4 regions of the Streptomyces sp. NPDC087901 genome follow, and region 1 is predicted to be linked to each of the others. Evidence: riboswitches for the same ligand, from Rfam matches in the RefSeq annotation. Region 1 holds a riboswitch; each other region holds the start of a gene.
The links. A riboswitch is a leader RNA that binds a small molecule or an ion and turns the genes downstream of it on or off. The one in region 1 is predicted to bind cyclic di-AMP.

Region 1 (7,543 bases):
CAGATAGAACGTCGTCGGGAACGGCGTACCGTCCTCCAGCCGGGGCTGCGTCTCGACCACGTCCGGGTTGCCGCACGGGCAGCGGTGCGCGATCGCGCGCAGCCCCCGCGGCGGGCGCCCCAGCTGCTGCTGGAACGCGGCGATGTCCGCGTCGGTGGGCGCGGTGGACTCGGTCTGGGGAGGGGGCGTTTCCATGCCTGCCTAGGGGTTCTGATCGGACTGCTCGAACTGCGGTTCTGCAGATGTGAAAGGAATACGGCGGCTCAGCCGCGGTCGGCGCTGTCGACGCCGTCCCACAGGTTGGAGTGCCACGGCCGGCCGGTCTCCGCCGGCTGCCCGTTGCGCTCCTTGACCGCGTCGGGGTCGACCACGGTGTAGCCGGTCTCCCCGGGAAGAAGGTAGTGCAGGTGCTCACGGGCCAGCCGCTTGATGTAGGCATCGTCCTGGAGCCGCGCCTTCTCGTCGCGCAGCTCCTCGGTACGGACCTCGGCCTCCTGCGCCAGCCGCTCCTGGTCGGCGATCTCGTCACGCTGCGACACGTACTGCCGCATCGGGTACGCGAGGGCGACGACCAGTGAGCAGACGATCAGGGCCAGGAAGGCGGCCCGGCCGGTGAGCCGGGAGCGGCGGGCCTGACGACGGTTCTGGGACCGGTAGACGCGGGCCGCGGTCTGCTCGCCGAGCAATCGCAGCCGGGTCGCGGTGGAGAACCGGTCCCGGTCCTTCGCGGCCATGTCTCCGCCTCCCCATTACGCACGTCCGTCCCCGCACACGGTACGGGACCGAGTGCGGGGACGGACGGAGGCCGGGGCACTTGACCCCGCCGGGCTTTACCGGCCCTTGCTGTACGTGTCAGCCCTTGAAGCGCGGGAACGCCGAGCGGCCGGCGTACACCGCGGCGTCGTCGAGGATCTCCTCGATGCGCAGCAGCTGGTTGTACTTGGCGACACGGTCCGAGCGGGCCGGGGCGCCGGTCTTGATCTGACCGCAGTTCACCGCGACCGCGAGGTCGGCGATGGTGACGTCCTCGGTCTCGCCGGAACGGTGCGACATCATGCACTTGAAGCCGTTGCGCTGGGCCAGCTCGACGGCGTCCAGGGTCTCGGTCAGCGAACCGATCTGGTTGACCTTGACGAGCAGGGCGTTGGCGGAGCCCTCCTCGATGCCGCGGGCCAGGCGCTCCGGGTTGGTGACGAAGAGGTCGTCGCCGACGATCTGCACCTTGGCGCCGATCTTGTCGGTGATGACCTTCCAGCCGGCCCAGTCGTCCTCGTACAGCGGGTCCTCGATGGAGACCAGCGGGTACGCGGAGACGAGCTCCTCGTAGTACTCGGTCATCTCGGCGGCCGAGCGGGACTTGCCCTCGAACTCGTACTTGCCGTCCTTGTAGAACTCCGAGGCGGCGACGTCGAGCGCGAGCGCGATGTCCTTGCCCGGGGCGTAGCCGGCTTCCTTGATGGCCTCGACGATGAGGTCGAGCGCGGCGCGGTTCGACTCCAGGTTCGGCGCGAAGCCGCCCTCGTCACCGAGACCGGTGGACAGGCCCTTGGTCTTCAGGACCTTCTTCAGCGTGTGGTAGACCTCGGCGCCCCAGCGCAGGGCCTCGGAGAAGGACTCCGCGCCGATCGGGGCGATCATGAACTCCTGGATGTCCACGTTGGAGTCGGCGTGCGACCCACCGTTGAGGATGTTCATCATCGGGACGGGCAGCAGGTGCGCGTTCGGGCCACCGAGGTAGCGGAACAGCGGCAGGTCCGATGCCTCGGAAGCGGCGTGGGCCACGGCGAGCGAGACGCCGAGGATGGCGTTGGCGCCGAGCGAGCCCTTGTTCTCCGTGGCGTCCAGGTCGAACATCGCCTGGTCGATCAGCCGCTGCTCGGTCGCGTCGTAACCGACGAGCTCCGGGCCGATCTGCTCGATCACGGCGAGGACGGCCTTCTCGACGCCCTTGCCGTGGTAGCGGTTGGGGTCTCCGTCACGAAGCTCAATGGCCTCGAACGCACCGGTGGAGGCGCCGGACGGAACAGCAGCACGGCCCGTGCTGCCGTCGTCGAGGCCGACCTCGACCTCGACCGTGGGGTTTCCGCGGGAGTCGAGGATTTCCCTGGCTACGACGACGTCGATGGACGGCACGAGGCATCTCCTTCTGGGATATGACGCTGGTGGTGCAGGGTCGCTTTGGCCTTGCGACAAGAGCCTAACCGGCCGGGCCGCCTCAACCGGCCGACCGCCCGTCCCCTGGGACGAAAAAGGACTCAAGAGCGAGCACAGCGGGACAAAGGGCCAGAATTTTACTGACGAGTAACTACAACAGTTGAACGATCACGCCGAAACCGGCCGACCCCGGCCCGGCACGCACGGGGGGAAGATGCGCACCGGGCCGGGGCGGCCGGAGTGATTCAGCGAGGAGAGATCGCGACTACTTCGTCAGGTGGAGCTGCTGACCCGGGTAGATCAGGTCGGCGTCCGTGACGATGTCCTTGTTCAGCTTGAAGAGCTGCTCCCAGCCGCCCTTGACCTTGTGGTCGGCGGCGATCTTGCTCAGGGAGTCACCGGTGACGACCTTGTACTCGCCGTCACCCTTCTCGACCTTCTTGCCGGTCGGGGTGGTGACGGTCTTCGACTTGGCCTTGGGGGCGGCCGAGCGGTCCGAACGGTTGGTGGAGGGGGCCTCGGTGCGCTCGGCCTTCTTCGGCTCGGCCTGCTGGACCGGCGCCGACTCCTGCTTCGGGGCGGCTTCGGCCTTGGGGGCGGTCTCGGTCTTGGTGGCGGAGGAGCCGGTGTCGACACCCGGGTCGACACCGTCGTTGCTCAGGTTGCCGGCGCCGGCGCAGGCCCAGGCACCCGGACCCTGCAGGTCGAGGAGCTTCTCGGCGACGGCGATCTGCTGGGCCTTGGTGGCCAGGTCGGCGCGGGCCGCGTACTGGGTACCGCCGGCGGCGGCCCAGCTGGACTGCGAGAACTGCAGGCCGCCGTAGTAGCCGTTGCCGGTGTTGATGGACCAGTTGCCACCGGACTCGCACTGGGCGACGGCGTCCCACGTGGACACGGAGGCGGCGGAGGCGCCGGTGGCACCCATCAGGGGCACGGCGATGGCTGCACCGGCGACACCGGCGAGCGTGGCGATACGGACGGCCTTGGACGGGCGACGGTGCTTGTTGCCCTTGCTGTTGAGCAGCATCGAGACTTCTCCTCACCGACGCCTGCGAGGTGAGCTGTCGGGTTCGGGCCAAGTGAGTTGCCCGGTCGCACGTCCTAGCGCACGACTTCACCCCAAGCCGGTCCTGATGCGTCTTGCGACGATCGGGCCCGGCGCTTACCTGGGTCCCCCGCTCCTGCCTACGGCGCTTTACGCGTCTGTTCCCTTCGACCGACGGCAGGATTCGGCGTGACGGTCGACGGGGCCCGCGGTGCGAGCGGTTCCGACCGTAAACACACCCACCCCTCATATCCAAAGATGGACATACCGGAGAAACAGCCCTTCCTTGCATCCGAAGAAGCACCGTTTGCGCAGGTGGGAACGGATGCGGCGGGACCTCCCGGACAAGACACGCCAGTTCACACGAAGAGACCCATGTCTCACTTGGTCAAAAGTGGGACATAGGCCTCTTAACTACCCTAACTTTTGGGGTGTTTTCAGCTGATCATCAGACCGCTCTCACTCGGCCTTCACGCCGAGATCAAGGCTCTGGCCAGGCAGGATGAGGTCCGGATCGGAGCCCACCTCCGCCTTGTTGGCCTCATACAGCCCGGTCCAGCCACCGGGCAGCTTCTGTGCATCAGCAATCGACCAGAGGTTGTCGCCGGCACGGACGGTGTACGTGCCGTCAGATGCCGGGGCACCGGTGTCGCGTGCGTCACCGTCACCTCGCGAGGCGTGCCGTCCCGCATCCCGGTCGCTGCCGCCGCTCCGGGTCCCCTCGGGGGCCGGAGCACCCCGGTGCTTGCCGGCCTTCTCCTGCCCCCCGGAGGTGCCCTCCCCGGCGCCGGAGGCAGCACCCGAGGGCGACGTGGAGGGTGTGGCGGAGGGCGTGGCCGACGGCGATGCGGACGCGTCCGGCTTCCCGCTCCCGCCCTCCGCGTCGTCCGTGGCCCCGTCCGCCGGCGTCGTCGCGTCCGAGGACGCGTCGTCCGACGCGGTGGTGTCCCCGGAGGGGTCGCCGCCCTCGGACGGGTCCGTGCTGCCGGCGGGGTCGTCGGACGCGGCGCTGCCCGGGTCGACACCCGGCAGGCCACTGTCCACGACGAGGCCCGAGATGACCGCACAGCTGGGCCATGCCTTCGGGCCCTGGTCCTCCAGGACCTTCTCCGCCACGGCGATCTGCTGCGAGCGGCTGGCGAGGTCCGCGCGCTCCGCGTACGAGTCACCGCCGTACGACTTCCAGACCTCCTGCGAGAACTGCAGGCCGCCGTAGTAGCCGTTGCCGAGGTCGGCGCTCCACATGCCGCCGCTCTCGCACTCGGCCACCCGGTCCCAGGTCGAGGCGTCGGCGGCGTGCGCACCTGCCGCACCGAGCAGCGGGATGGCGATGGCCGAGCCGGTCACGCCTGCGGCGACGATGATCGCGGGTGCCTGCCGAGGGCGACGGTGTCTGCCGTTCGCGGAGCCCATGGGGATGCCTTCCGTGTGACTGACGAGTGACTGGTGAGTCGAACGGTGAACCTAGCGGGACTCGAACGTGTGTCACAAGTCGATGCAGCAGAGATCACGTGAAAGTCACAGAGTTGACAGAGTGTCACCTTCACCGGACACCGGCCCCGGGGTGAACTCCACCGGCAGCGTGCGCAGTCCACGCATGATGAGCCCACCACGCCACCGCAAATCGGCAGGTTCTCCCGCAAGTCGCAGGTCCGGAAGGCGTTTCAGGAGCGTGGCGAGGGCGGCCTGCCCCTCCAGCCGGGCGAGCGGCGCTCCCAGGCAGTAGTGGATCCCGTGACCGTAACCGAGGTGCTGATTGTCACGCCGTGAGAGGTCCAGCGTGTCCGGTCCGCCGAAGCGTTCCGGGTCCCGGTCGGCGGCCGCCAGCACGACGAGTACCGGGTCGCCCTCGGCCACCCGCTGTCCGCCGATCGTCAGCGGCTCGGTGGCGTACCGCCAGGTCGCCATCTCCACCGGACCGTCGTACCGCAGCAGTTCCTCGACACCCGTGGCCAACAGCCCTGTCTCCCCCGCGGCCAGGGAACGCTGGAGCTGCGCACGTTGCTCGGGGTGACCCAACAGGGTGTGGACACCGTTGCCGATCAAATTCACCGTGGTCTCAAATCCGGCAAATAGGATGATAAAGGCCATCGCTGCGGCCTCGTTCTCCGTCAGGTGCTCACCGTGGTCGCTCGCCCGGATCAGCCCCGAGATCAGGTCGTCCCCCGGGTTCTCGCGCTTGCGGTGGATCAGTTCGAGGAGATAGCCCCGCATCTTCTTCACGGAGCGGGCCACCCCGCCGCGCGGGCCGCCGCCGTGGCGGATCATCATCCCCGCCCAGTCCCGGAAGTCGTCCTGGTCCTCGCTCGGAACGCCCAGCAGGTCACAGATCGCGTAGATGGGGAGCGGGAAGGCGAACTCGTGGATGAGGTCCGCTTCCCCCTTCTCGATGAAACCGTCGATGAGCCGGTCGGTCAGCTCCTGCACACGCGGGGCGAACTCCGCGATGCGACGCGGGGTGAACGCCTTGGACACGAGGCGGCGCAGCCGGGTGTGGTCGGGCGGGTCGATGTTCAGCAGATGCGTCATCAACTCCGCCTTGCGCTCACCCGGGATCCCCGTCTTCCCCTTGGCGTGCGCGGACTCGGCGTGGTGCGCCGGGTTCTTGGACAGCCTGCTGTCGGCGAGAGCCGCCCTGGCGTCCGCGTACCGCGTCACCAGCCAGGCCTCGACCCCGCTGGGCAGCGTGGTGCGGTGCACGGGGCTGTGCTCGCGCAGCCAGGCGTAGGCGGGGTAGGGATCGGTGGCGAACTCCCACGTGAAGAGTTCGGGCGCGGTGGAGGCCGCGTGGGCGGGGCAGCCGGCGGGGATGCGGTCGGAGCTGTCGTTCACCCCCCGACGTTATCCGCTGCCCTGCGACCCTGCCCGAGGCCCTCCACCGCTACGCGATGCCCTCCGCCGCCCGGATCGCGTCCCGGTACGCACGCCCCGCGGCCCGCAGAGCCGCCTCCGGGTCGATGCCGTCCTCCTGGGCGCGTACGGCAAGCGCGAGGAGCCGGTAGCCGATGTCGTCGCCCTCACTCCCGCTCCCTGGGAGCGCCACGTCGAGTCCGGCGGTACGGACCCGGCTTGCCAGCTTCGCGGCGAGCGCCAGGCCGGGCTGGCCGAGCGGCACCCCGTCGGTGACGGACTCACGCTGCTTCTCGATCGCCTTCGTCCGCAGCCAGTGCGCGTGGACGTCCTCCGGCGTCTCGGCGGTCTCGTCGCCGAAGACGTGCGGGTGGCGGTGGATCAGCTTCTCGACGAGCGTGGCCGCGACGTCGTCGACGGAGAACGGCTCGTCCTCATCCTCTTCCGCGATGCGCGCATGGAAGACGACCTGGAGCAGTACGTCCCCGAGCTCCTCACGCAGTTCCTCGCGGTTGCCGTCCTCGATCGCCTCGACGAGTTCGTACGCCTCCTCGATGGCGTACTTGGCGAGGCCCTTGTGGGTCTTCTGCGAGGTCCAGGGGCATTCGATCCGGATCCGGTCCATGACCTGGACGAGATCGAGGAGCCGGGCGCCGGGAAGATCGTACGAACCGGGCAGCAGCTCCAGGTTCGGCATCTGCACCCGTCCCGAGCCGGCCAGCCGGGCCAGTCCGTCGGTCAGCGGCTGGTTGCCCTCTCCGCCCGTGAGGACGACGACGGTCCGGCCGCCGGCGCACGCGTCCACGAGGTCCTGCGCGTCGGGCACACCGGGCGTGACGGTGATGCCCGCCTCGCGCAGATACGGCAGTTGCGGCTGGTCCTGTTCCCCGCAGTGCACCCGGCCGGCGGCGTGCAGTGTCTGCCAGGCGGGCCAGGACAGCAGTCCGGGCGCGACGCGGTGGCTGGCGGTGAGCAGGACGATGCGGCCGGGGTCTTCAGCGTTCACACCGCCGAATCTACCCCGGCCGTCGGACAGTCCTCAGGCCCCGGCCTCCGCGGCCGACTGGGCCGGCTTGGTGACCTGGGTGATCCAGGGGGCCTTGAACTCCGCAAGCTGGATCTGCTGGTTGTTCCAGGTGCCGAAGCGCGGGTTGACGTCGACCTTCAACGCCTTGGACGCCTTCGTCAGCGCGTCGCCGAGGACCTTCGTGCCGGCCGGGGTCGTCGGGTCGGCGCCGAGCGCCTGGCCGAGCTTGGTCAGCTGGATCTGCTCGCGCAGGAAGGCGTCGATCTGGTCCGGGGCGATCCAGCGCTCCTGGAGCACCGCGGCGCGCAGCCCGGCCTCCCCCTTGTACTGGGCGACGGCCGACTGCCGCATCTGCTGGATCTCGGCGCGGGTGACGGTCACTCCCGCGTCCGCCGATGCCTTGTCCAGGACCCGGTCGAGGATCAGGCCGTGCAGTTTGGCGCGGACGAGCTGGCCGGACTGGTTGG
Region 2 (7,543 bases), on a different contig from region 1:
CCAGAGCATGGTCCAGAACAGGTTGAGCAGGGGGTAGTCGTCCATCGGTCCACTCCAGGCGCCGCGTCGAATGACTGAGTCTGAAATCAGTCATATCACCGCATTTATGCATGCGCCCGTTGGGGTTTTCCGTACTCCGCCAAGAGGGGAAAGAGGGGCGGGTGGGGCGATGCGACGCGGTGCGGCGGCTACTTCTCCGATACAGGGGCGGCGGAGACGGGGGCCTCGGCCGGGGCCGTGGCGGTGGAGTGGTCTGCGGGCTCGGCCTGCCGCGGAATCGCGGATGCGGCCCGGGTCTCCGCCGTGCGTGCGGCCGCTGCGGCCTTTCGGCTGTGTATCAGGAGTCCGACGAAGCCGGCGAAGAAACCGCTGAGCAGGCCCGATATCGCGTGGTTGACCGCGTTGAGCGATTCGCTGTCAGGAAGCCCGATGACCGCGTAGTTCACGCCCGCGCTCATCACGGCCCCCACCAGCCCGCCGATGACACCGCCGATGGCGGCTCCGCGTACGGGTGAGGGAGGCGTGGCCGAGGTGGCCGGAGTGGTGGGAGCGGGGGCAGAGGTGAGTGGTGCGGTCATCGTCGGGGGCCCTCCAGGCAGGCTGCGATGAGAGACCGGGAGCGGCCTGACGGGCGCGGCGACATGCACGCTCCGGGGCCTGCTCGCACGGGCAGCCCACCGGTCCGCGGGATGCAGCAGTCACCTTGCGGCAGAACACGTGTTCCTTGCAACACCTTCTCGTTTTCAACACTTTGACGGCATGGTGGAGAGCGTCTGCGGGGACGGAGCGTTTCCCGGCCGCCAAGGAGGCTGTGGGGGTGGTTTGTTCAGTTCTACCGCCGTCGAACTGCCGCCCCTGCCGCGTGGTTGGGGCGGGGCTGGGCGTCGCTGCGGGCGTACCTGCGGGCGGTCGGTGCGGGCAGAGGGCTGCCATTGGTCGGTGGGGTGCCCGTCGGGCGGCTGTGCGGTCGTCGGGCCGGGTGGGGTGCCGTCTGCGGGGTGTGGGCGCCGAGTGGTCATGAGCGTCCCGAACATGCCGTAGAGTTGTGTTTACCGACGCGGGGTGGAGCAGCTCGGTAGCTCGCTGGGCTCATAACCCAGAGGTCGCAGGTTCAAATCCTGTCCCCGCTACTGAAGAATCAGGCCCGGCATGCATACAGCGTGCCGGGCCTGATTCGTTCGTACGCCGTCGGCCCGCCGGGTCGCTCGGTGTGAGCCGCGTTTACGCGTACGTACCCCCATTGGCCGACGAGGAGTCGCTCCGCGACCCTGCTCCGGGAAGCCTGGGGTGGTACGCGGTACCGTCCGCGGCCGTGGGGTGCACCGGGCAGGAGACCAGCAGGTGGGGAAGCGGGAGAAGCGGCGGAAGAGGCGTGCAGGCGGGGTGCGGACCCGCCGGTTCGTCCGGGCGCTGCCTGCGCTGATGATCGCCGGGGGCGTGCTGTTCGACGCCCTCACCCCGCCCGCCTTCACGGCCATCCCGTTGTTCGCGGCGGCCCCGCTCATCGCCGCGCCGTTCTTCTCGCTGACCAGCACCATCCGTACCGGCGCTGCCGCGCTGCTGGCGGTCGTCGCGCTACGGATCTTCAACGGCAACCTGCTCCAGGTGGTGCCCTCCATCGAACTGCTCACCGTCCTCACCGTCTCCGTCCTCGCTGTCGTGATCAACGGGGTCGTGCGGCGCAGCAACGAGCAGCTGGCTTCGGCCCGTGTCATCGCGGAGACCGCCATGCGGGCGGTGCTGCCGACGCCGTCCGACCGGATCGGCGGGCTGTATGTCGCCGCGCGGTACGAGGCGGCGCAGGCGGACGAGTTCGTCGGCGGCGACCTGTTCTCGGTCACGAACACCCCGCAGGGGGTGCGGCTGGTGGTCGGGGACGTGCGCGGCAAGGGGCTGGACGCCGTGGAGGCGGTGGCGGTGATCATCGGGGCGTTCCGGGAGGCGGCCGAGCAGGAGGAGTCGCTGGAGGGTGTGGCGCAGCGGCTGGAGCGTGCGCTGGAGCGCGAGTCGAACACGCGCGGCGGCCTCGATGCGGTGGAGGGGTTCGTCACCGCCGTGCTGGCGGAGATCCCGCCGGGTGCCTCCGTGGTGCGGATCGTCAACCGCGGGCACCCCGAGCCGCTGCTGCTGCACACGGACGGGGCGCTGGAGGTGCTCGGGCCTTCGGTGCCGGCGCTGCCGCTGGGGATGGCCCTGGGGGAGTGGCCGGACCTGGCCGACGAGTGGGAGCTGCCCGCCGGGGCGACGCTCCTTCTCTACACGGACGGCCTCTCCGAGGCTCGTGACGTCGAAGGGGTCTTCTACGACCCCGCCGAGCGGCTGCGGGGCCGGATCTTCCCGGGGCCCGAGGAGCTGCTGTCCGCGCTGACCGATGACGTGCGGCTGCACACGGGCGGTGAGTCGACGGACGATATGGCGCTGCTCGCGGTCGGCCGGCCGGCCGAGGGCCAGCCCGACCGGCGCAGGACCGTGAAGATCGTCGGCCTGGGGGATGGCGGCGGGTGAGCCCGGTTCCGGGGCCGGGTGCGGTGGGAGCGGTTGGCCGCGATACCACCGTCCGTAACCGAAGGGCACCCCTCCGCATAACATTTGACGCAACGTCAGAAAGCGGGTAGTGGCTGAGAGGTGATCAACTCGTCCGTTTCCACCCGGTTGTGTCCCGTAAAGTCCAGGCCAAGGGCCTGAACGATCAGTGGGAACAGCTTGGAATCGGACCCTGGTGTCTATTAACGTTCGATAACGCAGTGCGGTTGTCCCAGCCGTCGTCAGTGGCGGCACCGTACGCGAGCGCCGAATCCCGCAAGGGAACCGGGGAACCACCTACATGGGGTGAATCGGGCATCTCTGTCTTGTGATGAGACGGAGGAACCCGTAGGAGACCTTCCTGCTCCGAACCCGTCAGCTAACCCGGTAGGCGAGAAGGAAGGAAAGGAGTGCGCCCCCGTGGCGTCCAACAAGCCTGCCCCCGAAGCTCCCTCCCGGTTCGTGTCCGAGTACGGCGATGACTTCGCGACCCGGCCCGGCACCTTTGTCGGTGCGGAGCACGAGGCCCCCTACGCGACCGATTACGGGACCGATCGGGGCAGTGGCTTCGGAAACGACTTCCGCGCCGACGACTCCGGGCCCGACAGGACCTGGGAGGAATGGAATCCCACCGAGGACTCCGTCCGTCCCGTGCGCGGCAAGCACCGCGTCGCCAAGCAGCGCAACGGTCTGGCCCGCAGCTCCACCGTCCTCGGCGTCGGCGTCATCGCGGCCGTCGGTGCGGGTGGCATGGCCACCGCCCAGAGCAAGCCGCCGGTCTCCATCTCTCTTCCCGATTCCATCTCGGACAATCTCCCCGACGCCAAGTCCCTCCCGGGCGTCGGCGCACTGTTCTCGGGCGAATCCGAATCCGAGTCCGCGGCGGAGAAGTCCGTGGCCGAGGTCGCCTCCGCCCCGCTGACGACCGCCGGCATCACCACCGCCGAGGCCGAGCAGGGCACCACCGACGCGGGTGAGGCCCTCCGCGCCCGCATCCTCCAGCAGGCCGAGCAGCAGCAGGACGCCGCCGACGCCGAGGTCAAGGCCGCCGCCGAGAAGGCCGCAGCCGAGAAGGCCGCCGCGGAGGCGAAGAAGCAGCAGGACGCCGCCGAGGCCAAGGTCGCCGCAGAGAAGAAGAAGGCGGCGGAGGAGGCGGCGAAGAAGGCGGAGGCCCTGCGGCTCGCCAAGCTCGCCGCCAGCTACGCCATCCCCACCTCCTCGTACACGATCACCTCGACCTTCGGCGAGGCCGGATCGATGTGGTCATCCGGCTACCACACGGGCCTCGACTTCGCGGCGCCCACCGGTACGCCGATCAAGGCGATCCACACCGGCACGGTCACGTCGGCCGGCTACTCCGGTTCCTACGGCTACCGCACGGTCCTGGAGCTGGAGGACGGCACGGAGCTGTGGTTCTGCCACCAGTCCTCGATGGATGTCAGCATCGGCCAGAAGGTCACGACCGGCGACACCATCGGACGCGTCGGCGCCACCGGCAACGTGACCGGCCCGCACCTCCACCTCGAGGTCCACACCCCGGACGGCACCGGCATCGACCCGATGACCTGGCTCCGCGCCCGGGGCCTGACGGTCTGAGACCGTTCGCCCCCGCCGGTTCCCCGGCCTGTGAAACCCCGGCAGCCCTGACGCTCACCCCCGACGTCAGGGCTGCCGGTCTGTTTCCACGGACGTACCGTCGTCATCGGTATAGCTGTACGGGTCATGGAATAGCGGACCAGGCGGAACGGGTTGTTCCCTCTATGACTTCTCTCCGCAAGCTCGGCTCCTCCGGCCTTCAGGTCTTCCCGCTCGCCCTCGGGGGCAACGTCTTCGGCTGGACCGCCGACGAGGCGCAGTCCTTCGCCGTTCTCGACGCGTACGCGGCGGCCGGCGGCAACTTCGTCGACACCGCCGACTCCTACTCGGCCTGGGTCCCCGGTAACGAGGGCGGCGAGTCGGAAACCCTCATCGGCAAGTGGCTCGCCGCACGCGGCAACCGTTCCGACATCGTCGTGGCCACCAAGGTCGGCGCCCACCCCGCGTACAAGGGGCTCTCCGCCACCACCATCAAGGCTGCCGCCGAGGAGTCGCTGCGCCGGCTCGGCACCGGCCACATCGACCTCTACTACACGCACTTCGACGACGAGACGGTCCCGGTCGAGGAGATCATCACCGCCCTCGACCAGCTGGTGAAGGACGGCAAGGTCCGCGAGATCGCCGCTTCCAACATCAGCCCCCAGCGGCTGCGCGCCTCGCTGGACTTCTCGGAGCGCGAGGGGCTCGCCCGGTACGTGGCGCTGCAGCCCCACTACAACCTTGTCTCCCGGGACACTTACGAGGGCGAGCTCCAGGACACCGCCGCCGGTGCCGGGCTCGCGGCCGTCCCGTACTTCGCCCTCGCCTCCGGGTTCCTCACCGGCAAGTACCGTCCGGGCACGGCCGTGGAGAGCGCCCGCGCCGGGAGCGCGGCCACGCACCTGGAGACGGAGCGCGGACAGAAGGTGCTTGCCGCGCTCGACAAGGTGGCCCAGGAGCACGAGGCCGAGATCGCGACCGTGGCGCTGGCGTGGCTGGCCGCGCAGCCGACCGTCGCCGCACCGATCGCCTCGGCCCGTACGGTCGAGCAGCTTCCCGCGCTGGTGGCCGTCGCCGGACTGCGGCTGACGGACCAGGAGCTGGCGGACCTCACTGAGGCTTCCGCCTGAGGCCTGTCCGACCCTGAGCTGCCGGACAGGTCGCCCTCACCCCTGTTGCCCGTACCGAGGCCGGTCGTACGGAGGGTTCGTGTGCGGGGGGTTCGTACGCGGGGGGTTCGTGTACGCCGGTGCGCTGTAGGGCCGGCCGGCGTACGGGTATCCGGCGTGCGGGTACGGGGCGTGGCCGCCGTTGGGTGGGTACGCCCCGTAGCCCGGGCTCTGGCTACGGACCTGTCCCTGAACCTGCCCCCGAACCTGTCCTTGGTACGGCTGGACCTGTCCCTGGGCTTGTCCTTGGTGCGGCCAGTGCCGCGGAGGCACGAACCGGGGGCGCAGGCGGCCCGTGGCCTGCGCCGCGTACACGAGGGCGGGGCCTGCCGTATCCCTGCGCTGCCACAGGTGGTGCAGCAACTCCCGCTCGCGCTCTGCGAAGTCCGGGCCCGCCGTGCCGCGGCGGGCCTGCCGGCGCAGAAAGGCCAGCGAGGTCGCGAACGACTCGTACTCGGCGACCGCGCGGGCGGCCGCCCTGCCCTGGGCCCTCACCATTTTCCGCTCCGTCCGCGCCGCGGAGGGTATGTGGGCGTGTGCGGGGTGATGTGCGTGCGCGGGAGCGGATCCCGGGTGGAACGCGTGACCGTGGGGCCTGCTGTACGGGCTGCCGGCCGCCGCTGCCGCCGCTGCCGCCGCTGCCGTCGCTCGTTGGCGTGCGACGTCCCTGGCCATGCCGCGGGCCCGCATCGAGGAGAGGGCGAGGGGTTCGGCCGGCGAAAGCCAGCCGGCCGCGGCATACACCGGCAGCTCGACGCCGAGGGTGCGCAGCTCGCGCAGTCGGGCCCAGACCGTCAGCCAGGTCACCAGCCCGAAGACCGGGACCATGAACGCCCCGTACACGGCGTAGAAGCCGTACGGGCCGAACGCGGACGACCCGTTCCACAGGGCGTGCATGCCCATCGCGAGGAGCAGGCCCAGCAGCGGGAGCACCATGCGCCGGACGCGCTGATGGCGCGCACTGCTCGCGGCGATCCCGAAACCGATGCCGGTCAGCACGGTGAAGAGCGGATGGGCGAACGGCGACATCACCGCACGTACGAAGAAGGTCGCCGCGGTCACGGAGGCGAACCCCGAGCCCGTGATCTGGTCCTCACCGAAGGCGTTGCCCAGGTAGAGGATGTTCTCGGTGAAGGCGAAACCTGTCGCGGTGAAGCCGGCGACGACCACGCCGTCGACGATCCCGCCGAAGTCCCGCCGCCGGAAGAGGAAGAGCAACAGGACGGCCGCCGCCTTGGCGCTCTCCTCCACGACGGGCGCTATGACCGTGGCGCCCAGCGTGTCCGCGCTGCCCGGGTCGGCCGTGGCGGTAGCGATCCACCGCGTCGCGAAGGAATTCGCGATGATCGCGACCAGGGCCGCCGCGCAGGCGCCCCAGGCGAAGGCGAACAGCATGTTGCGCCACGGGCCCGGTTCTACCCGGTCCAGCCAGCGGAACGCCGTCATCAGCACCGGGACGGGCAACACGGCCAGGCCCAGACCGACGAGGAACCCCTGCGTCCCCGTCTGGTCACGGACCAGAGCGAGGATCACCAGGCCGCAGAGCGCCAGCACGGTGAAGACGGCTACGACGCGGAGCGTCCTGCTCCGCCACAGCATGCCGACGCGGCGTGGGTGGTAACGCCACTGACCCCGGTCCGGCGCGGCAGCCAGGATCTCGCCGACCCGGTGCTCCTCGAGCACCGGGACGGCCGGCTGTGACTGTCGCTGAACAGACCCGTCGGACACCCCACGACCCTAACGAGCGGGACTGACAACGGCCATGGGGCGGGGGCGGGACCCCCGGCCGGCAGGGGTGAGCTCACGAGGTGACGGGCCGGCCGGTCAGCAGCGGGCGAACAGCAGGTCGTGCACCACGTGGCCCTTGTCCAGGCCCTGTCCCTCGAACCGGGTCAGCGGCCGGAACGCGGGCCGTGGTGCGTAGCCGCCGTCCGCCGCCGTGTTCTCGAAGCGGGGGTGCGCGGTCAGCACCTCCAGCATCTGCTCGGCGTACGGCTCCCAGTCGGTCGCGCAGTGCAGGACCGCTCCGGGCTTCAGCCGCTGTGCCACCAGATCGAGGAACTCGGGCTGGATCAGCCGGCGCTTGTGGTGGCGGGCCTTGGGCCACGGGTCGGGGAAATACACCCGCAGCCCGTCCAGTGCGTCCGGCGTCAGCATCTCCCGGAGCAGGATGATCGCGTCGCCGTTGGCGACCCGGATGTTGGACATGCCGTTCCGGTCCGCGAGACGGAGCAGGTTGCCCTGGCCGGGGGTGTGCACGTCGACCGCGAGGATGC
Region 3 (7,543 bases), on a different contig from region 1:
CTGCTGGTCGGCGCCGCCCTCGGCATCGCGGGCTGTCTCACCCAGACCCTGGCCGGCAACCGCCTCGCCACGCCGGACCTGGTCGGGGTCAACGAGGGCGCCACCGCGGCCGTGGTCGCCGCCGCCGCGGGGTCCGCCACCGGCATGGTCGGCAACTGGTGGCTCGGGCCGCTCGGTGCCGTAGCCGCCGCGGTCCTGGTCGTCCTGTGCGCCGGGGGAGCGGGCAGTGCCGGCTACCGGCTGCTGGTGGCCGGGATCGGCGTCTCCACCTTCATCGGCGCGGTGAGCGACCTGATCATGTCGCGCGAGAACGACAACACGGCGGGCGGAGTGTTCCTCTGGGCCGTCGGCAGCCTCAACGGGCGCGACTGGGACGCCGGTGTGCCGCTGGCCGTGGCCCTGCTGTTCCTCGTCCCGCTCTCGCTGGCGGCCGGGCACCGCCTCCAACTGCTGCGCTTCGGCGACGAGGTGGCGAGTTCTCTCGGAGTCGATCTGCGTCGGGTGCGTACCGTCGCTCTCGTCCTCGCGGTACTGCTGGCGGGTACGGCGGTCGGGGTCGGCGGCCCCATCGCCTTCGTGGCACTGGCGGCGCCGATCCTCGCCCAGCGGCTGACCGGCCCCACCCGCGTGCCGGTCACCGGCTCGGCGCTGACCGGAGCCGCGCTGATCGCCGCGGCCGACGCGATCGGACGCGTCGCCGCTCCGGTCGAACTTCCCGTCGGGGTCGTCACCAGCGTCCTCGGCGGCCCCTTCCTCCTGTGGGTACTGCTGCGGCCCGACCCGGCCGCCGGAAAGGCGTGAGCCGCACATGACCGAGAATCCGACCGGTACGAAGGCGGGCCTCGAAGTCCGTGGTCTGCACGCCGGATACCCGGGCCGCCCCGTCGTCGAGGACGTCGGCCTCACCGTCCCCGCCGGACAGGTCGTCGCGATCGTGGGTCCCAACGGCTGCGGGAAGTCGACCCTGCTGCGCACCGTCGCCCGGCTCCACCGGCCCGAGTCCGGCACGGTGCTGATCGACGGGACGGACATCTGGCAGACCGGCCGGCGCCGGGCCGCCCACCATGTCGCCCTGCTGCCGCAGTCGCCGCGCGCTCCCGAGGCGGTCACCGTGGCCGGTCTGGTCCGCTATGGCCGCAGCCCGCACCAGGGGCTGCTGCGCCAGTGGTCGCGCGAGGACGAGCAGGCGGTGCGCGACGCACTCGACGCCACCGGCACCACCGCACTGGCCGGCGAGCGCATCGACCGGCTGTCCGGCGGCCAGCGCCAGCGCTGCTGGCTCGCGATGGTCCTCGCCCAGCAGACCCCGGTCGTGCTGCTCGACGAACCCACCAGCGCCCTCGACCTCGGGCATGCCGTCGAGGTCCTGGAACTCGTCCGCGAGGTCGCGGCCACCGGCCGAACCGTCGTCATGGTCCAGCACGACCTCGCCGCCGCGGCCCGTTACGCCGATCTGCTCGTCGCCATGAAGGGCGGCCGCGTCATCGCCCAGGGTGCGCCCCGCGAGACGGTCGACGAAGCCCTGGTGAAGGAGCTGTACGCGCTCGACGCGGACATACTCCGCGCCCCGGGCGACGGCTCACCGGTCGTGGTGGCGCGCAGCCGGACCGGTGCGGCCGCACAGCCGACACTCGCTCCATAATGTCCTGATTGGGCGATTATTCAGAAGTGTCGGAAATGCTCATCGAGGTCGCTTTTTCGTGAGGCGCACCTTTCTAATACCCGGCAAATCGCCCCTTTCGGGCACAGTGGCCAGCGTCACGTTTCCCGCCCCGGACGCGCAACCGGAGGCTTCGGTTCCCTGTCGCGCCAAGAAAGTTGACCCGCCCGCATGTGACCGGCGTCGCATATTTCCTTTTATTGATCTTGCAAATCAATTGTGATCAGGAATTCCGGGCTTGTTTCGTCCGCCCTTTCTCGCTTACGGTCACCGTCAATCCGGATGGAACGCCGAATCCTGCCGCCGTCCGGTAACCCGACCACATCACGTGCGGCAGGAGCGGGGGACCCAGGTTTGCCGCCGGTCCGGAATCCGGAGCGGCTAGGGGTGAAGTCGCCATGTGCGGCCGGACATCTCCAGTCCGAACCCGACAGCTCACCTCGCAGGCGGCGGAGAGGAAAAGCGCCATGCCCTTCAAGGGTCAGCACCGTCGTTCCAAGTCCACCTCCCTGACCCGCGGTTTCATCGCCGTGAGTGCGGGCGGAGTCGTTCTCGCACTCCCCCTGATCGCGGCCGGATCGGCTTCTGCCGCCCCCGCTCAGGCGGTCGTCGCAGAAAAGGCCGCAGCCCCGACTTCCGTGACCGGCAAGGAAATTGCCGTACAGAAGGCCGAATCCACCACCTATTCCGTGGTCTCCGGTGATTCGCTTTCCAAGATCGCCCGGGGGCATTCCCTCAGTGGCGGCTGGGAGCGGCTGTACCAGGACAACCGGAGTGCGGTGGGCGGCAACCCCGACCTCATTCACCCGGGCCTGAAGCTGACCATCGGCGCCAAGTCCGCGGCCGCCGCCCCCAAGGCCGCGACCAAGAGCGAGTTCAAGGCGGAGAACACCTCCGGCAGCACCTCGCAGCCGTCGGCCGACCGGGCCGAGAGCACCGACCGCGCCGACCGTTCCCAGCGGACGGCGACGCCCGTCGCCGTGGAGACCGTGGAGACCGCCCCCGCGCAGAGCGAGACGGCGTACACCGACGACCTCGACGGCTGGATCAAGGAGTCCCTCGCCGTCATGGCGGAGAACGGCATCCCCGGCAGCTACGACGGCATCCACCGCAACGTCATCCGCGAGTCCTCGGGCAACCCCCAGATCGTCAACAACTGGGACTCGAACGCCGCCGCCGGCACCCCGTCCAAGGGCCTCCTCCAGGTCATCCAGCCCACGTTCGACGCCTACCACGTGCCCGGCACCTCGCTGGACATCCTGGACCCCGTCGCCAACATCACCGCCGCGTGCAACTACGCGGCCGCCACGTACGGCTCGATCGACAACGTCTTCGGGGCCTACTGACCCACCGCGATCCCCCGCTTCCGGGCGGAATCGTGAACAGGGGTGGAAGGGAGCTGAGCTGCTCCCTTCCACCCCTTTCGCGATGCCGTACAACCCTTGTGCCGCAGAGCCGGTCCAACAGGGCGCCAGGAGGACAACGGGCTCTTCCCGGCGTCCCCCGGACCAGGGGCCTGGGGGCGGATCATGGTCCGACAGGCCCTCGCCCGGTCATCCTTGAACCGAGGAGCCGCTCGTGCGCACCCACCGTTCGGCCGCCGTTGTCGCGGCCTCATTCCTCCTGATGGCAGGGGCCGCGGTCGTCGCGCCCTCCGCCTACGCCGGCGCCCCCGGCGGAACGCACGCGGACGACCGCAACTCCGATTTCAACGGCGACGGCTACGAGGACGTGCTCATCGGCGCGCCCGGCGGGACCGTCGGCGGCAAGAAGGGCGCGGGCTACGTGACCGTGCAGTACGGCGGGCCGGGCGGCATCGGCACCACCCGGGGCGCCGTCCTCAGCCAGAACACCACCGGCGTGCCGGGCGCCGCCGAGGCGGGGGACGGCTTCGGCCGCGCCCTGGCCTCCGGCGACCTCGACGGGGACGGGTACGACGACGCCGTCGTCGGCCTCCCCGGCGAGAACATCGAACCGGTGACCGACGCGGGCGGCACCATTGTCCTGTGGGGCTCCGCGAAGGGGCTCTCCGGCGCGGACAGCGACTGGCTGCAGGCCGAGGAGCCCGTCGCCGGTGCCAGGTTCGGCAGTGCACTCGCCGCGGCGCACTTCAGCCCCGACATCCCCGGCGACCAGCTGGCCGTGACCGACCGCACCGACCTCACTCTCTACCAGTACGAGGCGGCGGCCCGGAGTAAGGCCGGGGCACCGGCGCCCACCTCCCGCAGCAGCCGCATCCCCGGCACCCCGGGTCGGGAGATCGTGCCCCGGGCCATGACGACCGGCGACTACGACGGCAACGGTCTCGCCGACCTCGTCATCTCCGGCGTCACCGTCGGCGGGGAACCGGGGCACGGCTGGTCCGCGCTCTTCCTCGGCGAGGTCCAGGGACTCCGGTACGACCACGATCTGCGCGGCGGCCCCGCCGTCGCCTCCGGCGACATCAACAACGACGGCTACGACGACCTCGTCACCGGGGAGCCCGGCAGCCCCGACGACGGCGGCGAGTCGATGACCGGCGGCGTGGTCGGTGTGTACTACGGCAGCCTGGGCGACGGACCCGTCGGTGCCGAGGGCCCGGGCACCCCGCCCGTCTGGTGGACGCAGGACACCACGGGCGTCCCCGGAGTCCCGGAGGCCGGCGACGGCTGGGGCGCCGACCTCTCCGTGGCGGACACCGACGGCGACGGGTACGCGGATGTGGCGATCGGCGCCCCCGGCGAGGACATCGGCACGGTCGCCGACGCGGGCGCCGTGTGGGTGCTGCGCGGTGCGGCCGGCGGACTGACCGCCACCGGCGCCGCTTCATGGGACCAGGACTCGCTGAACGTGCCGGGCGCGCCGGAGAAGGGCGACCGCTGGGGCGGCCAGGTGCGGCTGACCGATCCCGACAAGGACGGGCGGTTCGGTCTGCTGTCCGCCGCGCCCGGAGAGAACGCCGGCAACGGTGTCGTCTGGGTGTTCTCGGCCGGCTCGGGCGGCGTGACGGCCTCCGGCTCGTGGACGTTCGACGCCCGGCCGTTCGGCGGTCCGGAGACGGGCGCCGGATACGGGGCCACGATCGACGAGTAGCGACGCCCTGCGGAGCGGACCGGGGCGGGCCCGACGGGCCCGCCCCGGGACCCGCCCAACCCGGTGCGCGATGCCACTATGAACCTTTCATCCCGCGCGCTACCCTCCGCCGCATGATTTCCACGGTGGTCTGGGGTACCGGCAATGTCGGCCGCGCGGCCATCCGCGCGGTCGAGTCCCATCCGGCCCTGAAACTCGCGCACGTACTCGTCCACGACCCCGGCAAGGTGGGCCGTGACGCGGGCGCCCTCGCCGGCCTCGACCGCGATCTGGGCGTCGCCGCGACCGACGACATCGACGCGGTGCTGGCCACCGCTCCCCGAGCCGTCGTCTACGCGGCCTCCGGCGACATCCGCCCCGACGAGGCGCTGGCCGACATCACCAGGGCGGTGGCCGGGGGAGCCGTCGTCGTCACCCCGGCGCTGTACGCGCTCTACGACCAGCGCGGGGCCCCGCCCGAACTGCGCGAACCGGTGCTTGCCGCCGTCGCCGGCGGTGGCGGATCGCTCTTCGTCTCCGGCGTCGATCCCGGCTGGGGCAACGACGTACTGCCCCTGCTGATCAGCGGACTCGGCTCCACGGTGGACGTGATCCGCTGCCAGGAGATCTTCGACTACTCCACCTACGACCAGCCCGATTCCGTCCGCCACCTGATCGGCATGGGTCATCCCATGGAGTACGAGCCGCTCATGCTCGCGGCCTCCGTGCCGACCATGGTGTGGGGCGGGCAGATACGCCTGATGGCCAGGGCCCTGGGCGTGGAGCTCGACGACATCCGCGAGACCATGGCCCGGCGGCCGCTCGAAACCACCGTCACGACCAGGACCATGGGCGAGTTCGAGGCCGGCACCCAGGGCGCGGTCCGCTTCGAGGTCCAGGGCATCGTCGAGGGCGAGCCCCGCATCGTCATCGAGCACATCACCCGCATCCATCCGTCGTGCGCCCCGGACTGGCCGTCGCCGCCCGACGGCGCAGGTGCCCACCGGGTGATCATCGAGGGGCGCCCGCGCATCGAGGTCACCGTCGAGGCCACCGACGAGGGCGAGAACCGTTCTGCCGGCGGCAACGCCACCGCGGTCGGCCGGCTGGTGAACGCCATCGACTGGCTGGTGGACGCGGACCCCGGACTCTACGACGCCCTCGACGTCCCCCTGCGTCCCGCAGCCGGCCGATTCGGAAGGAAGCAGCCATGATCATCGACATCCCCGAGGGCCAGGAACCGATCGGCTACGTATGGGGCGACATGGTCCCCGGCATCGGCATGGCCGCCGCGAACTTCTCGCTGTCGGTGTACGAGCACACGACGCTCGGGCTCCGTGAGTTCGAGGCGGCGAGGCTGCGCATCGCGCAGATCAACGGCTGCCTCTTCTGCCTGGACTGGCGCACCGAACGTGACGGTCGGAAGGTCGAGGAGGAGTTCGCCGGTGCGGTGAGCGACTGGCGCAGCACCGAGGCCTTCGACGACCGGACCCGGCTGGCGGCCGAGTACGCCGAGCGGTACGCCCTGGACCATCACGGCCTGGACGACGCGTTCTGGACCCGGATGACCGCGCACTACAGCCAGCACGAGATCGTCGAACTGAGCATGAGCATCGGCTCATGGCTTGCGTTCGGCCGGCTCAACCACGTGCTGGGTCTCGACGCCGTGTGCGTGCTGCCGGGGCACTGAAGGGGCTGTCGGCGGGGCAGGCCCGGCAGCGCGCGTGTCCAGTAGGAGGCCTGCCCGTCGCCTCCTACTGGAGGTCCCGCCCGTTCTGACCCGCTGTCACAGGTCGGTGGCGATGATCTTCTCGATGTTCCGTTCGGCGAGCGCCGTGATGGTGACGAACGGATTGACGCTGGTGTTGCCGGGGATCAACGAGCCGTCGATGACGTACAGGCCCGTGTAGCCGTGCAGGCGGCCGTAGTTGTCGGTTGCCCTGTCGAGGACCGCGCCGCCGAGCGGGTGGTAGGTGAGGTGGTCGCCCCAGATCTTGTAGACGCCGAAGAGGTCGGTCCGGTAGATCGTCCCCTCCCTGGCGTTGATCTTGTCGAAGATCGTCTTCGCCATGTCGATGGAGGGCTGCTTCCAGGCGGTCTGCCAGTTCAGGTCCACCTTGCCCGTGGCGGCGTTCCAGGAGAACTGGGCACGGTTCGGGTTCTTCGTGATCGACAGATAGAACGAGGCGAACGTCTCGATCCCGGTCGGCAGCGGTGCGACCTCGGCGAACGCGCCCCCGGCGGCCCAGTTGTCGATGCCGCCGCACGGAATGCTCGACTGGACCGCGCCGGTCGCGTCCCACACGTGATTGGCGCGGCCGCACATGACATTGCCGTTGTCGCCCCAGCCCTTGCCGATCTCGTCGTTCAGGCCGGACAGTGCTCCCGTGGCCTTCAGCCGGGTCAGCAACTTGCTCGTACCGACGCTGCCCGCGGCGAAGAACACCTTGTCCGCGATGACCGTCTTGGTGGTCGCGACGCTCCCGTCGGTGCGGAGTTCGTCGATGACGACCGTATAGCCGCCGCCCGACGCCGGAGCGACCGAAGTCACCTGATGCAGCGGCGAGATGGTGATGTTGCCCGTCGCCGCGGCCTGGGCGAGGTAGGTCTTCTGCAGCGACTTCTTGCCGTAGTTGTTGCCGTAGAGGATCTCACCGTCCAGGGCCGACTTCGGTACGGTGCCTGCCGCCTCCTGTTCCATGTAGTCCCAGTCGTACACATCGGGCACGAAGACGAACGGGAAACCGGAGCGCTGGGCGTGCTTCCGGCCGACCCGGGCGTACTGGTAGCAGTCCACGCTGTCGAACCATGCCGGGTCGACGGTGCCGACCC
Region 4 (7,543 bases), on a different contig from region 1:
TCTCCGCTGGCAGACCACTCCCCGCAGCCGTCACCGTCGCAGCGCCGGGCCAAGTCAGCCTCCTCGCCCAGCCGCGCCTCGAGGAACCTCACCAATTCCTTAGTCATGGGGGCATTCTCGATGTTGCGCAGGCGCCATGGAACGACCTTGCGGTGGCCGGTGTGATCACGGCATCGGAGCCGTCTTGGATAGCCCCATTCAGCAGGCTGAGCCCGCGGCAGTTCGGGAAGCTGGTGACGGTGCTGCGGCGGGGAGGGGGCGGACTCGGTCCGCAGGGGCCGGCCCTGGAGTCTTTCGCTGGAGGACCGAGCCCAGTTGGTCGCGGCCTACTGGCGCACGAATCTGACCATGCGGCAACTCGCCCCGCTGTTCGGAGTGTCCGAGTCGGCGGCGGACCGGGTCATCGACCACCTCGGGCCGATGCTCGCGCTCCAGCCCCGCAAGCAGTCGCCAATGACACCGTGCTCATCGTGGACGGCACCCCGGTGCCCACCCGCGACCACACCATTGCCGAGCAGTCCAACAACTACCGGTACTCCACGAACCACCAGGAGGTCATCCAGTACTGACAGCCTCCTTGATCGCCACCATGACTTGCACGGGAAGCGGCTCCTACTGGCATGGCACCATCGGTCTGGATCATCTGAAAGTCCCGACGAACTACGACGCCTTCGGCTGCCTGTTCGTTCATTGCTCAGTCGCCTTCTGGCCGGTCCTTGCTCAGGATCCGAATCGTGGGACACTCTCCCGGGGCAGCCCGTCCGCCGATGGCTTGGGGACTCTGTCCAGAGCATCCACAAAGTGGCTCTCGTCGCGGTCCTGTTCCAGCCACTCGGCGAGCGTCTGCCAGACGGCAGAGTAAGCGGTGCACAGACTGTGGACGGTACGCGGGTCCAGCCACGCCACGCCACCGGCTGTTGCCCTGCTGAACAAGTCCTGCCCCTCCTGGATGTTCGCGTAGTGGGCCTTCTTGCCTCTCACGTCTCGCTTGAGGTCGCTCTGCAGCCTCCGGAGGCGACTGGTGATCTCCTCACGGTCGGACCGCGCGGTGCCATCAGCGAACATCGAGGGAGGGAATCCCAGCGTGTCCGGGACCGTTGACTGACTGCCGGCCCGCACCGATCGAATGAGTTCCACGCGGTACTCCCAGTGGCCGAGCCGTCGCGAGTCGGTCACCTTCCGCATCCCGTTCCAGATGTCGGATTCGGCGCGAAGCCATTCCGTCGCGTCCCGGATGTCGAAGCTGGGCTCCTCGCCTCGCGCGATCCACACCTTCTCCATCACCTTGGCGGCCTCTTCGAGGAGCCTGTAGTCGTATTCCCTCATCTGCGCCTCGGACCAGCTGTTCGGAGGAGGATGCGTCGGGAGCTCCTGCCCCGGATAGGCGGTCAGTACGAAGCGCTCGAAGAGTGCCGCCTCCCGAAGAAGAGCCAGATCCGGGTCCTCATGCACCATCCAGGTTCGCTCCACCGTTGCGGAGTCTCCCCTGGGAACCAGAATCGCCCATTCAAGCTCCTCCACCGCTTGCTGCGTGTGCTCCTTCGTCCGAGCCTCGCTGCCCTCGTTGATCTTCAGGGCCACGGCATGCACACATGCGCTGTTGTAGCGGGTCAACCAGTCGCCGCGCCGGCACCACGGAAGGTAGCGACGTACAAATACCAGTCGGCTCCGGGCCCTGTCGATCCGGGCTTTGAGTTCACCGGGGGTGACGTGCGCTGTCACAGGAGGTCCGGTGCGCCAGGCATAACGGGCGTGCGGGTCGTACACGGGGCCGGGTAGCTGTATCTTTTCGACCGCCCACGCCAGACGCAGAGGGGCCCACACCTCGCGATTGATGCGGAATGCGCCTCGAGTCACGGCCTGCCGAGGGCTGCGGACGCTCTGAACATGGGAGAAGGGGGAGATAAACCGGAAGCAACTCCGCAGCCGTGCCGGCCAGTACAGACCGGCCAGGCGCGCCCAGCGGTCATCTGCGGCCAGACGGTTAGTCTCCTGCATCGCGGCCCGCTGGAAAACCAGACGCACAAGATTCTTCGCGACGGCAGCGGATTCGGATCTCCCGTAGAGGGACTGCTCCAGCGCTTTTGCGAGCCAGGCCTCTTCGTCACCGGGGTGTGCCAGCGTGATGGCCGCTTGCTGGTACCGATCCGCAAGAAGGGGCACGAGGCGGCGCCGGGTCGTGTCGTCCTGGCTGCCTTTGCGCTGGAACCATTGTTGTGTCGTCTCTTCCGACATTCCCAGGATGATGGCGTTCCGGTACCGCAGACCGAGCACGTCCCGGTACAGGCGAGGGTGACGCAGATAGCGCAGCCGCCGCCAATCCACCTGCCCAGGTCTCAGCCACAGCCGCCTGTTGTACTGCCTGGAAGTCTGTCCATCGAGAGTGAGGGCGCGTTGGCACGTTTCGAGAGCGTCGATGTGCAGACCCATCTTCTCCTGCACCTCGGCCAACTCGCTCCGGAGGTACGGATTCTTGGGGTCGAGTGCGATCGCGTCGAAGTACCGTGACAGCGCCTCGTGATAGCGGCCGGCCCGGCTGAGCTCGTTCGCGCTCTGGTACGCCTCGTACAGTTCGGGATTGAGCTCACGGCCCCACCATTGACGCCAGGGCGGTTGCCGCCCCGCTCGAGTCACCGGCAGCAGGACGCTGATCACCCAGCAGCCGGTCTTGCGGATGACTTCGCCCCATTCTTTTCCCCAAAGAGTCGTCGAGCTGGAACCGCCGAACACGAAGGCCGTGACCGTCACCGTCACACCCAGGCAGTCCGGTCTCTGTTCACGGATCCGGAGCACTCCTCCGACCCGGTAGGCGAGTTTCGGCCGCAGTCGGCTCAGGAGGCGCGGAATGGCGGCCCCCAGCTTCTTGGGGTCCAACTCGACGTCGCCGACCAGTTCGAGAAAGCTCGTCGGTGGGACCTCGGCGGGCAGCGTCGTTGGTGCGTAGATGCTGCTGTCGGACAATTGCTGGCGAAGCTCGGCGGTCAGATCCCCAGCCGGCACATCGAGGGTTCCCGGGGGCGTCGCGTCGATGAGTTCCTGAACGTCGACCGGACCCGGTTTGTAGGCCACCAGCGCACGCGTCGCCCGCCAGTACAAGTAGAGGACAACCAGGGCGACAAACCAGAATCCCAGCCTTTGGCCGGGTACGAGGCCGTCGCCGTCGACGACCCGGCCGAGCCCGCCGAAGATCTGCGCCACCCACCCGGTGAACCCCTGTGCCCACCCCCAACCGCCCCCGCTCCAGGCCGGGTGGTCCTTGCCTGCCCACGTCAGGAGGCCGAGGAGTCCGAGCGTTCCCACACCGCTCCACACAATCCACGCGATCCGCCTCGGGGCGGGAAGCGGGGATGTCAGGGTGGTTTCGCTTTCCTTTCGCCGATTGATCATGGCGAACTCCGGATCATAAGACGTCCCCTCTCACCAGGCTAGGTGACATCCCTGTTGTAGACAGATCAACCGTTCGAGTAGGCAACTCGTGGTGTCGTTTGTCATCAATCGAGGCGTTTGACAGTGGGTCCAGTCGTTTCGGCTTCTTTGACAGCGAATCCAGTCGTGAGGTGTGAGCACTCCGGGGTGCCGTGTGTCGGTATCGACTGGGCGGTAATGCAAAACGTCTGAATCTGTCTCACATCCGGAACACGGTCTTGACCCGCTTCGTCGACGAGCTGTCCGACGACGAAGACCTCCTGCGCCGCCTGCTCGGCACCAACAAGCAGAGGAGCAGCCGCCGCGACGCATCTGGCCGTCTACCCGCCACTGCTCTTCCCGGACTTGCCGCCCTGGCCGCCGGCCCGCTTTCGCGCCGCCCGGAACCACGCCTGACGACCTGGCTGCTGGCCATCGCTGCACTGGTCCTGGCCGCCTCCAGCAGCCTGGTCCTGGGCTTGCTCGCACCGTCCGGCCTGGTGCGCATCCCGCTCGCGGCCGCGCTCAAGGACTACGCACCCGACGCGATCGCCCGTGAGGACCCGGCCGCACGGCCCGCCGCCCTCGCTTGCACCATCCTGCTCACGCCGGCCGCCAACGCCACGATCTACGCCATCCTCGAAGCGGGTGTACGCCCACCCGAGTCCCGAGGACCTCCGCGTCGCCTCGGAACACCTCACTTGTCCATGTGATTGCGGTGAGGACGAAGCAGCTTGACGCTGAGGGCGTCGTGGCAGATTTGTGAGATTTCAGCACTCGGCGAACAGCAGAACAGCCTCTGTCCTCGGCCTTTGCACCGATCACCAGGCTCTCTCCCATCACAACCTTCTGTACGTCCTGTACATTTTCTACAGAAGCGTGCGCGGGTGCCTTCAGGGTCTCGCGCACCCCGGACGAGAGGCCTCGCCATGCACCGCCCCGCCGCCCGCCATGTACTGCCCGAGTTCACCGAGCGCACGTCCCAGGGGACCCGCACGCTCGACCCGTACTCCAAGCTGCTGGCCGAACGGGTCGTGTTCCTCGGCACCCCCGTCGACGACACGGCTGCCAACGACCTGGTCGCACAGTTCATGTACCTGGAGCACGACGCGCCCGACCGGCCTATCTCGCTCTACATCAACTCCCCCGGCGGCACGTTCGGGGCCATGACCGCCGTCTACGACACGATGGCCTTCCTCACCTGCGAGGTGGAGACCTTCTGCCTCGGCCAAGCGGGGGCCGGCGCGGCCGTGCTGCTCGCGGCGGGCGCTCCCGGCAAACGGCACGCCCTGCCGGGCGCCCGCGTGGTGGTGCAGCAGCCCGAACTCGCCGAGCCCGTACAGGGGCAGCCGTCCGACCTGGAGATCGAGGCAAGGGAACTGGCCCGCATGCGCGAGACGCTCAGCAGCATGCTGGCCCGTCACACCGGCCGCCCCGTCGAGCAGATCACCGCCGACACCGAGCGCGACCTCATCCTCGACGCCGAGGGCGCCAAGGAATACGGGCTGGTCGACCACATCGTCCAGAACCGCTCGCTGTCGCTGTCTCCGCACCCGGCGCGGTGAATCCCCGATGCAGCCACCGGAGTTCGCACCACTGCCCGCCCTGACCCGCGCGGAGGGCGAGTTCATCGACCGCTACCTGCAAGTCCTCGACCAGGTGGGCCGGATCAATCCGGCCCACGGCGGCGACACCTACGGCGCACTGCGCGCCGCCCAGGCACTGGCCTCGTACTCGGCCGCACTGCGGGACGCCCTCGCGGTGATGCACGAGCGTGGTGAAGCACGGATCCACGCAGCCACGTTGACCCGGGCGCTGCGCGTACTCGACGGCGAACGGCGCTCCGGGCGGGTCACCATCCCGCCCGCCCCTCCCAGTTGCTGAGCTCCTCGACCGACACGCCCGACGCGTCGGCCAAATATTCTCCCTCGTTCGGCGTAGACGTTACTTCGCGCGAGGGACAACTCAATTTGCGCTTTCACGGTGGACGATGGGCGAAATCTCCCGTTACGTCGCTGGTACGGCACCGGGCGGCGAGCGTCTGCCGTTTCCCCAAAGGTCACCTGTCCACCCGAACGGGCCAGTCGTGACGAGCCTCACATATCGCCGCTTCACCTCGGAAATCCGGCACTCGGTGAGTCAAGATCCCTGGGACGACAAGCCCCCGCCACCGCGGCGGGGCGGTCCGGGCGGACGCCGAGTCCTGCCGCCGCCCGGATGCCTGGTCGACAGGAGTGGATCGGCAGGAGTGGAGGACCCGAGCACAACGGGCCGACCGGACCTCCGGTTGTCCCTCGGGGTGAAGCCGCATCTGCGGCCGGGCGACTTCGCCAGCCCGAACCCGACAGGTCATCCTTCACAGGCGGCTGACGAAGGGTTGCGCATGACTGCGCAGGTTCATGTCCCGTCTCTCCTCGCCCGGGCCACAACGGCCTCGGCCATGACTCTCGCCGCTGTAGGCGGCACGTTGTTCGTTCCCGGCGCCGTGACCGATGCCCAGGCCGCGACACATTCGATGAAGGCGCTCAACATCGCCGCGTCGAAGAAGGGAGCGCCCTACCGGTGGGGCGCCACCGGGCCCAGTCGCTTCGACTGTTCCGGCCTGACGCTCTACTCGTTCAAGAAGGCGGGCAAGAAGCTCCCGCGCACGGCCCAGCAGCAGTACAACAAGACCCGCCACATCTCGTCCTCCAAGCGGCAACGCGGCGATCTGGTCTTCTTCCATTCCGGCCGCAGCATCTACCACGTGGGCATCTACGCGGGCAGCGGCAAGATCTGGCACTCGCCCAAGACCGGGGCCGTGGTCCGCCTGGAAAAGATCTGGACGAAGAGCGTCTACTACGGACGGGTCCGCTGAAGCCCCTCCCCGTCCCGGCCCGTGCTCCCGCGTCAGTGCAGCAGCGGGCCCGTCACCAGGACCAGCCCCAGTGCGGTGAGTGCCGCGCCGCTGCCGCCCTCGATCGCCCGGGCGGTACGCGGCCGGCGCAGCCACCGGCCAAGGCGGTCCACCAGGAGCGCCACGGCCGGGAACCAGATCAGAGCCATCAGGACGACGATCGCGGCGAGCAGCAGCGTCCTGGGCAGGGGCGCGGCCCCGGCCGGCACGAACTGCGGCAGAAGGCTCAGGAAGAGCACGGGCGCCTTGGGGTTCAGCGCATTGGTCAGGAATCCCTGGCGCAGTGCGCGGCCTGTCCCCATCGTGGCCTGCCCACCATCCCCCTCGTCCGGCCCGGGCCCCGCCGCCTGCCCGGCGCGTCGCCGGGCCGCGTACAGGGCACTGATGCCCAGGTAGAGCACGTATGCGCCGCCCAGGAGCTGGACGGTCCGGAACAGCACGGGCACCGCCACCAGCACGGCGGCCAGACCGGCGACGGCGAGCGCGGTGTGGACCAGGAGGCCCCCGGCGACCCCCACTGCGGTCGCCACCCCCGCCGCGCGCGAGGCGAGGGCGTTGCGTACGACGACGGTGAAGTCCGCGCCGGGCAGCGCGACCATGGCGGCGGCGACCCCGACGAAAGCGGTCAGTTGTGCGTCCATCGCTCCATCCTGGACCGCCGGAGCCTTTAGCATGTACTTGCAATCTTCTGGGTCTGCCAAAAGGAACGCTTAATGTACGACCCGACGCGCCTCGCGGCGCTGGTGGCGGTCGCCGAGGCCGGTTCGATCACCCGGGCCGCCGCACGCCTGGGCTACACCGCCCCGGCACTCTCCCAGCAGCTCGCCAAGCTGGAGCGGGAGGCGGGGGCTGCGCTGCTGGTGCGCCATCACCGAGGCGCCCGGCTGACGGCAGCGGGCGAACTGCTCGCCGGACGCGCCCGGCGGGTCCTCGACGAGATGGAGCAGGCCCGCCATGAACTGGCTCGTCTGGCCGGACTCTCAGGCGGTCGCCTGCGCGTCGGCACTTTCACCACGGCGGGCATTCATCTGCTGCCGCCGGTGCTGAGCGCGTTCCGCCGGGCGCACCCGGACGTGGAGCTGACCGTCACCGAGTACGAGCCGCCGGGCGGGGTGGCCGCGGTGGCAGCCGGCGAGGTGGATCTGGCACTGACCCATGACTACGAGCCCGGCGCTGCGACGCCGCCGCCGTCAGGTGTCCTGTCCGAGCCGCTCCTGATCGAGGAGCTGGTGCTGATCACCG

Region 2: it holds a riboswitch for cyclic di-AMP, as region 1 does, so the genes downstream of both, ACIOEW_RS13800 (M23 family metallopeptidase) here and ACIOEW_RS23615 (transglycosylase family protein) in region 1, are expected to answer to the same signal.
Region 3: it holds a riboswitch for cyclic di-AMP, as region 1 does, so the genes downstream of both, ACIOEW_RS32700 (transglycosylase SLT domain-containing protein) here and ACIOEW_RS23615 (transglycosylase family protein) in region 1, are expected to answer to the same signal.
Region 4: it holds a riboswitch for cyclic di-AMP, as region 1 does, so the genes downstream of both, ACIOEW_RS27760 (C40 family peptidase) here and ACIOEW_RS23615 (transglycosylase family protein) in region 1, are expected to answer to the same signal.

Annotation. Positions count from the first base shown of each region.
Region 1 covers NZ_JBIUUC010000007.1:340,912-348,454, reverse strand. The annotation lists gene ACIOEW_RS23630 (DUF501 domain-containing protein) at 1-195, opposite strand, end outside; gene ACIOEW_RS23625 (septum formation initiator family protein) at 264-734, opposite strand; gene eno (phosphopyruvate hydratase) at 853-2,133, opposite strand; gene ACIOEW_RS23615 (transglycosylase family protein) at 2,420-3,181, opposite strand; cyclic di-AMP (ydaO/yuaA leader) riboswitch at 3,186-3,357, opposite strand; gene ACIOEW_RS23610 (transglycosylase family protein) at 3,659-4,612, opposite strand; gene ACIOEW_RS23605 (cytochrome P450) at 4,718-6,031, opposite strand; gene ACIOEW_RS23600 (nucleoside triphosphate pyrophosphohydrolase) at 6,081-7,055, opposite strand; gene ACIOEW_RS23595 (SurA N-terminal domain-containing protein) at 7,089-7,543, opposite strand, start outside.
Region 2 covers NZ_JBIUUC010000004.1:20,227-27,769, reverse strand. The annotation lists gene ACIOEW_RS13820 (SHOCT domain-containing protein) at 1-45, opposite strand, end outside; gene ACIOEW_RS13815 (hypothetical protein) at 189-578, opposite strand; tRNA gene ACIOEW_RS13810 (tRNA-Met) at 1,057-1,130, shown strand; gene ACIOEW_RS13805 (PP2C family protein-serine/threonine phosphatase) at 1,342-2,505, shown strand; cyclic di-AMP (ydaO/yuaA leader) riboswitch at 2,779-2,932, shown strand; gene ACIOEW_RS13800 (M23 family metallopeptidase) at 2,944-4,119, shown strand; gene ACIOEW_RS13795 (aldo/keto reductase) at 4,284-5,228, shown strand; gene ACIOEW_RS13790 (PrsW family glutamic-type intramembrane protease) at 5,265-6,995, opposite strand; gene trmB (tRNA (guanosine(46)-N7)-methyltransferase TrmB) at 7,092-7,543, opposite strand, start outside.
Region 3 covers NZ_JBIUUC010000014.1:100,953-108,495, reverse strand. The annotation lists gene ACIOEW_RS32710 (FecCD family ABC transporter permease) at 1-801, shown strand, start outside; gene ACIOEW_RS32705 (ABC transporter ATP-binding protein) at 809-1,642, shown strand; cyclic di-AMP (ydaO/yuaA leader) riboswitch at 1,939-2,122, shown strand; gene ACIOEW_RS32700 (transglycosylase SLT domain-containing protein) at 2,128-3,006, shown strand; gene ACIOEW_RS32695 (esterase) at 3,239-4,732, shown strand; gene ACIOEW_RS32690 (dihydrodipicolinate reductase) at 4,846-5,925, shown strand; gene ACIOEW_RS32685 (carboxymuconolactone decarboxylase family protein) at 5,922-6,401, shown strand; gene ACIOEW_RS32680 (GMC oxidoreductase) at 6,498-7,543, opposite strand, start outside.
Region 4 covers NZ_JBIUUC010000010.1:124,458-132,000, forward strand. The annotation lists gene ACIOEW_RS27730 (DUF6221 family protein) at 1-107, opposite strand, end outside; partial or broken gene ACIOEW_RS27735 (transposase family protein) at 153-560, shown strand; gene ACIOEW_RS27740 (tetratricopeptide repeat protein) at 721-3,198, opposite strand; gene ACIOEW_RS27745 (hypothetical protein) at 3,645-4,118, shown strand; gene ACIOEW_RS27750 (ATP-dependent Clp protease proteolytic subunit) at 4,335-4,970, shown strand; gene ACIOEW_RS27755 (hypothetical protein) at 4,978-5,289, shown strand; cyclic di-AMP (ydaO/yuaA leader) riboswitch at 5,590-5,785, shown strand; gene ACIOEW_RS27760 (C40 family peptidase) at 5,789-6,262, shown strand; gene ACIOEW_RS27765 (LysE family translocator) at 6,295-6,942, opposite strand; gene ACIOEW_RS27770 (LysR family transcriptional regulator) at 7,015-7,543, shown strand, end outside.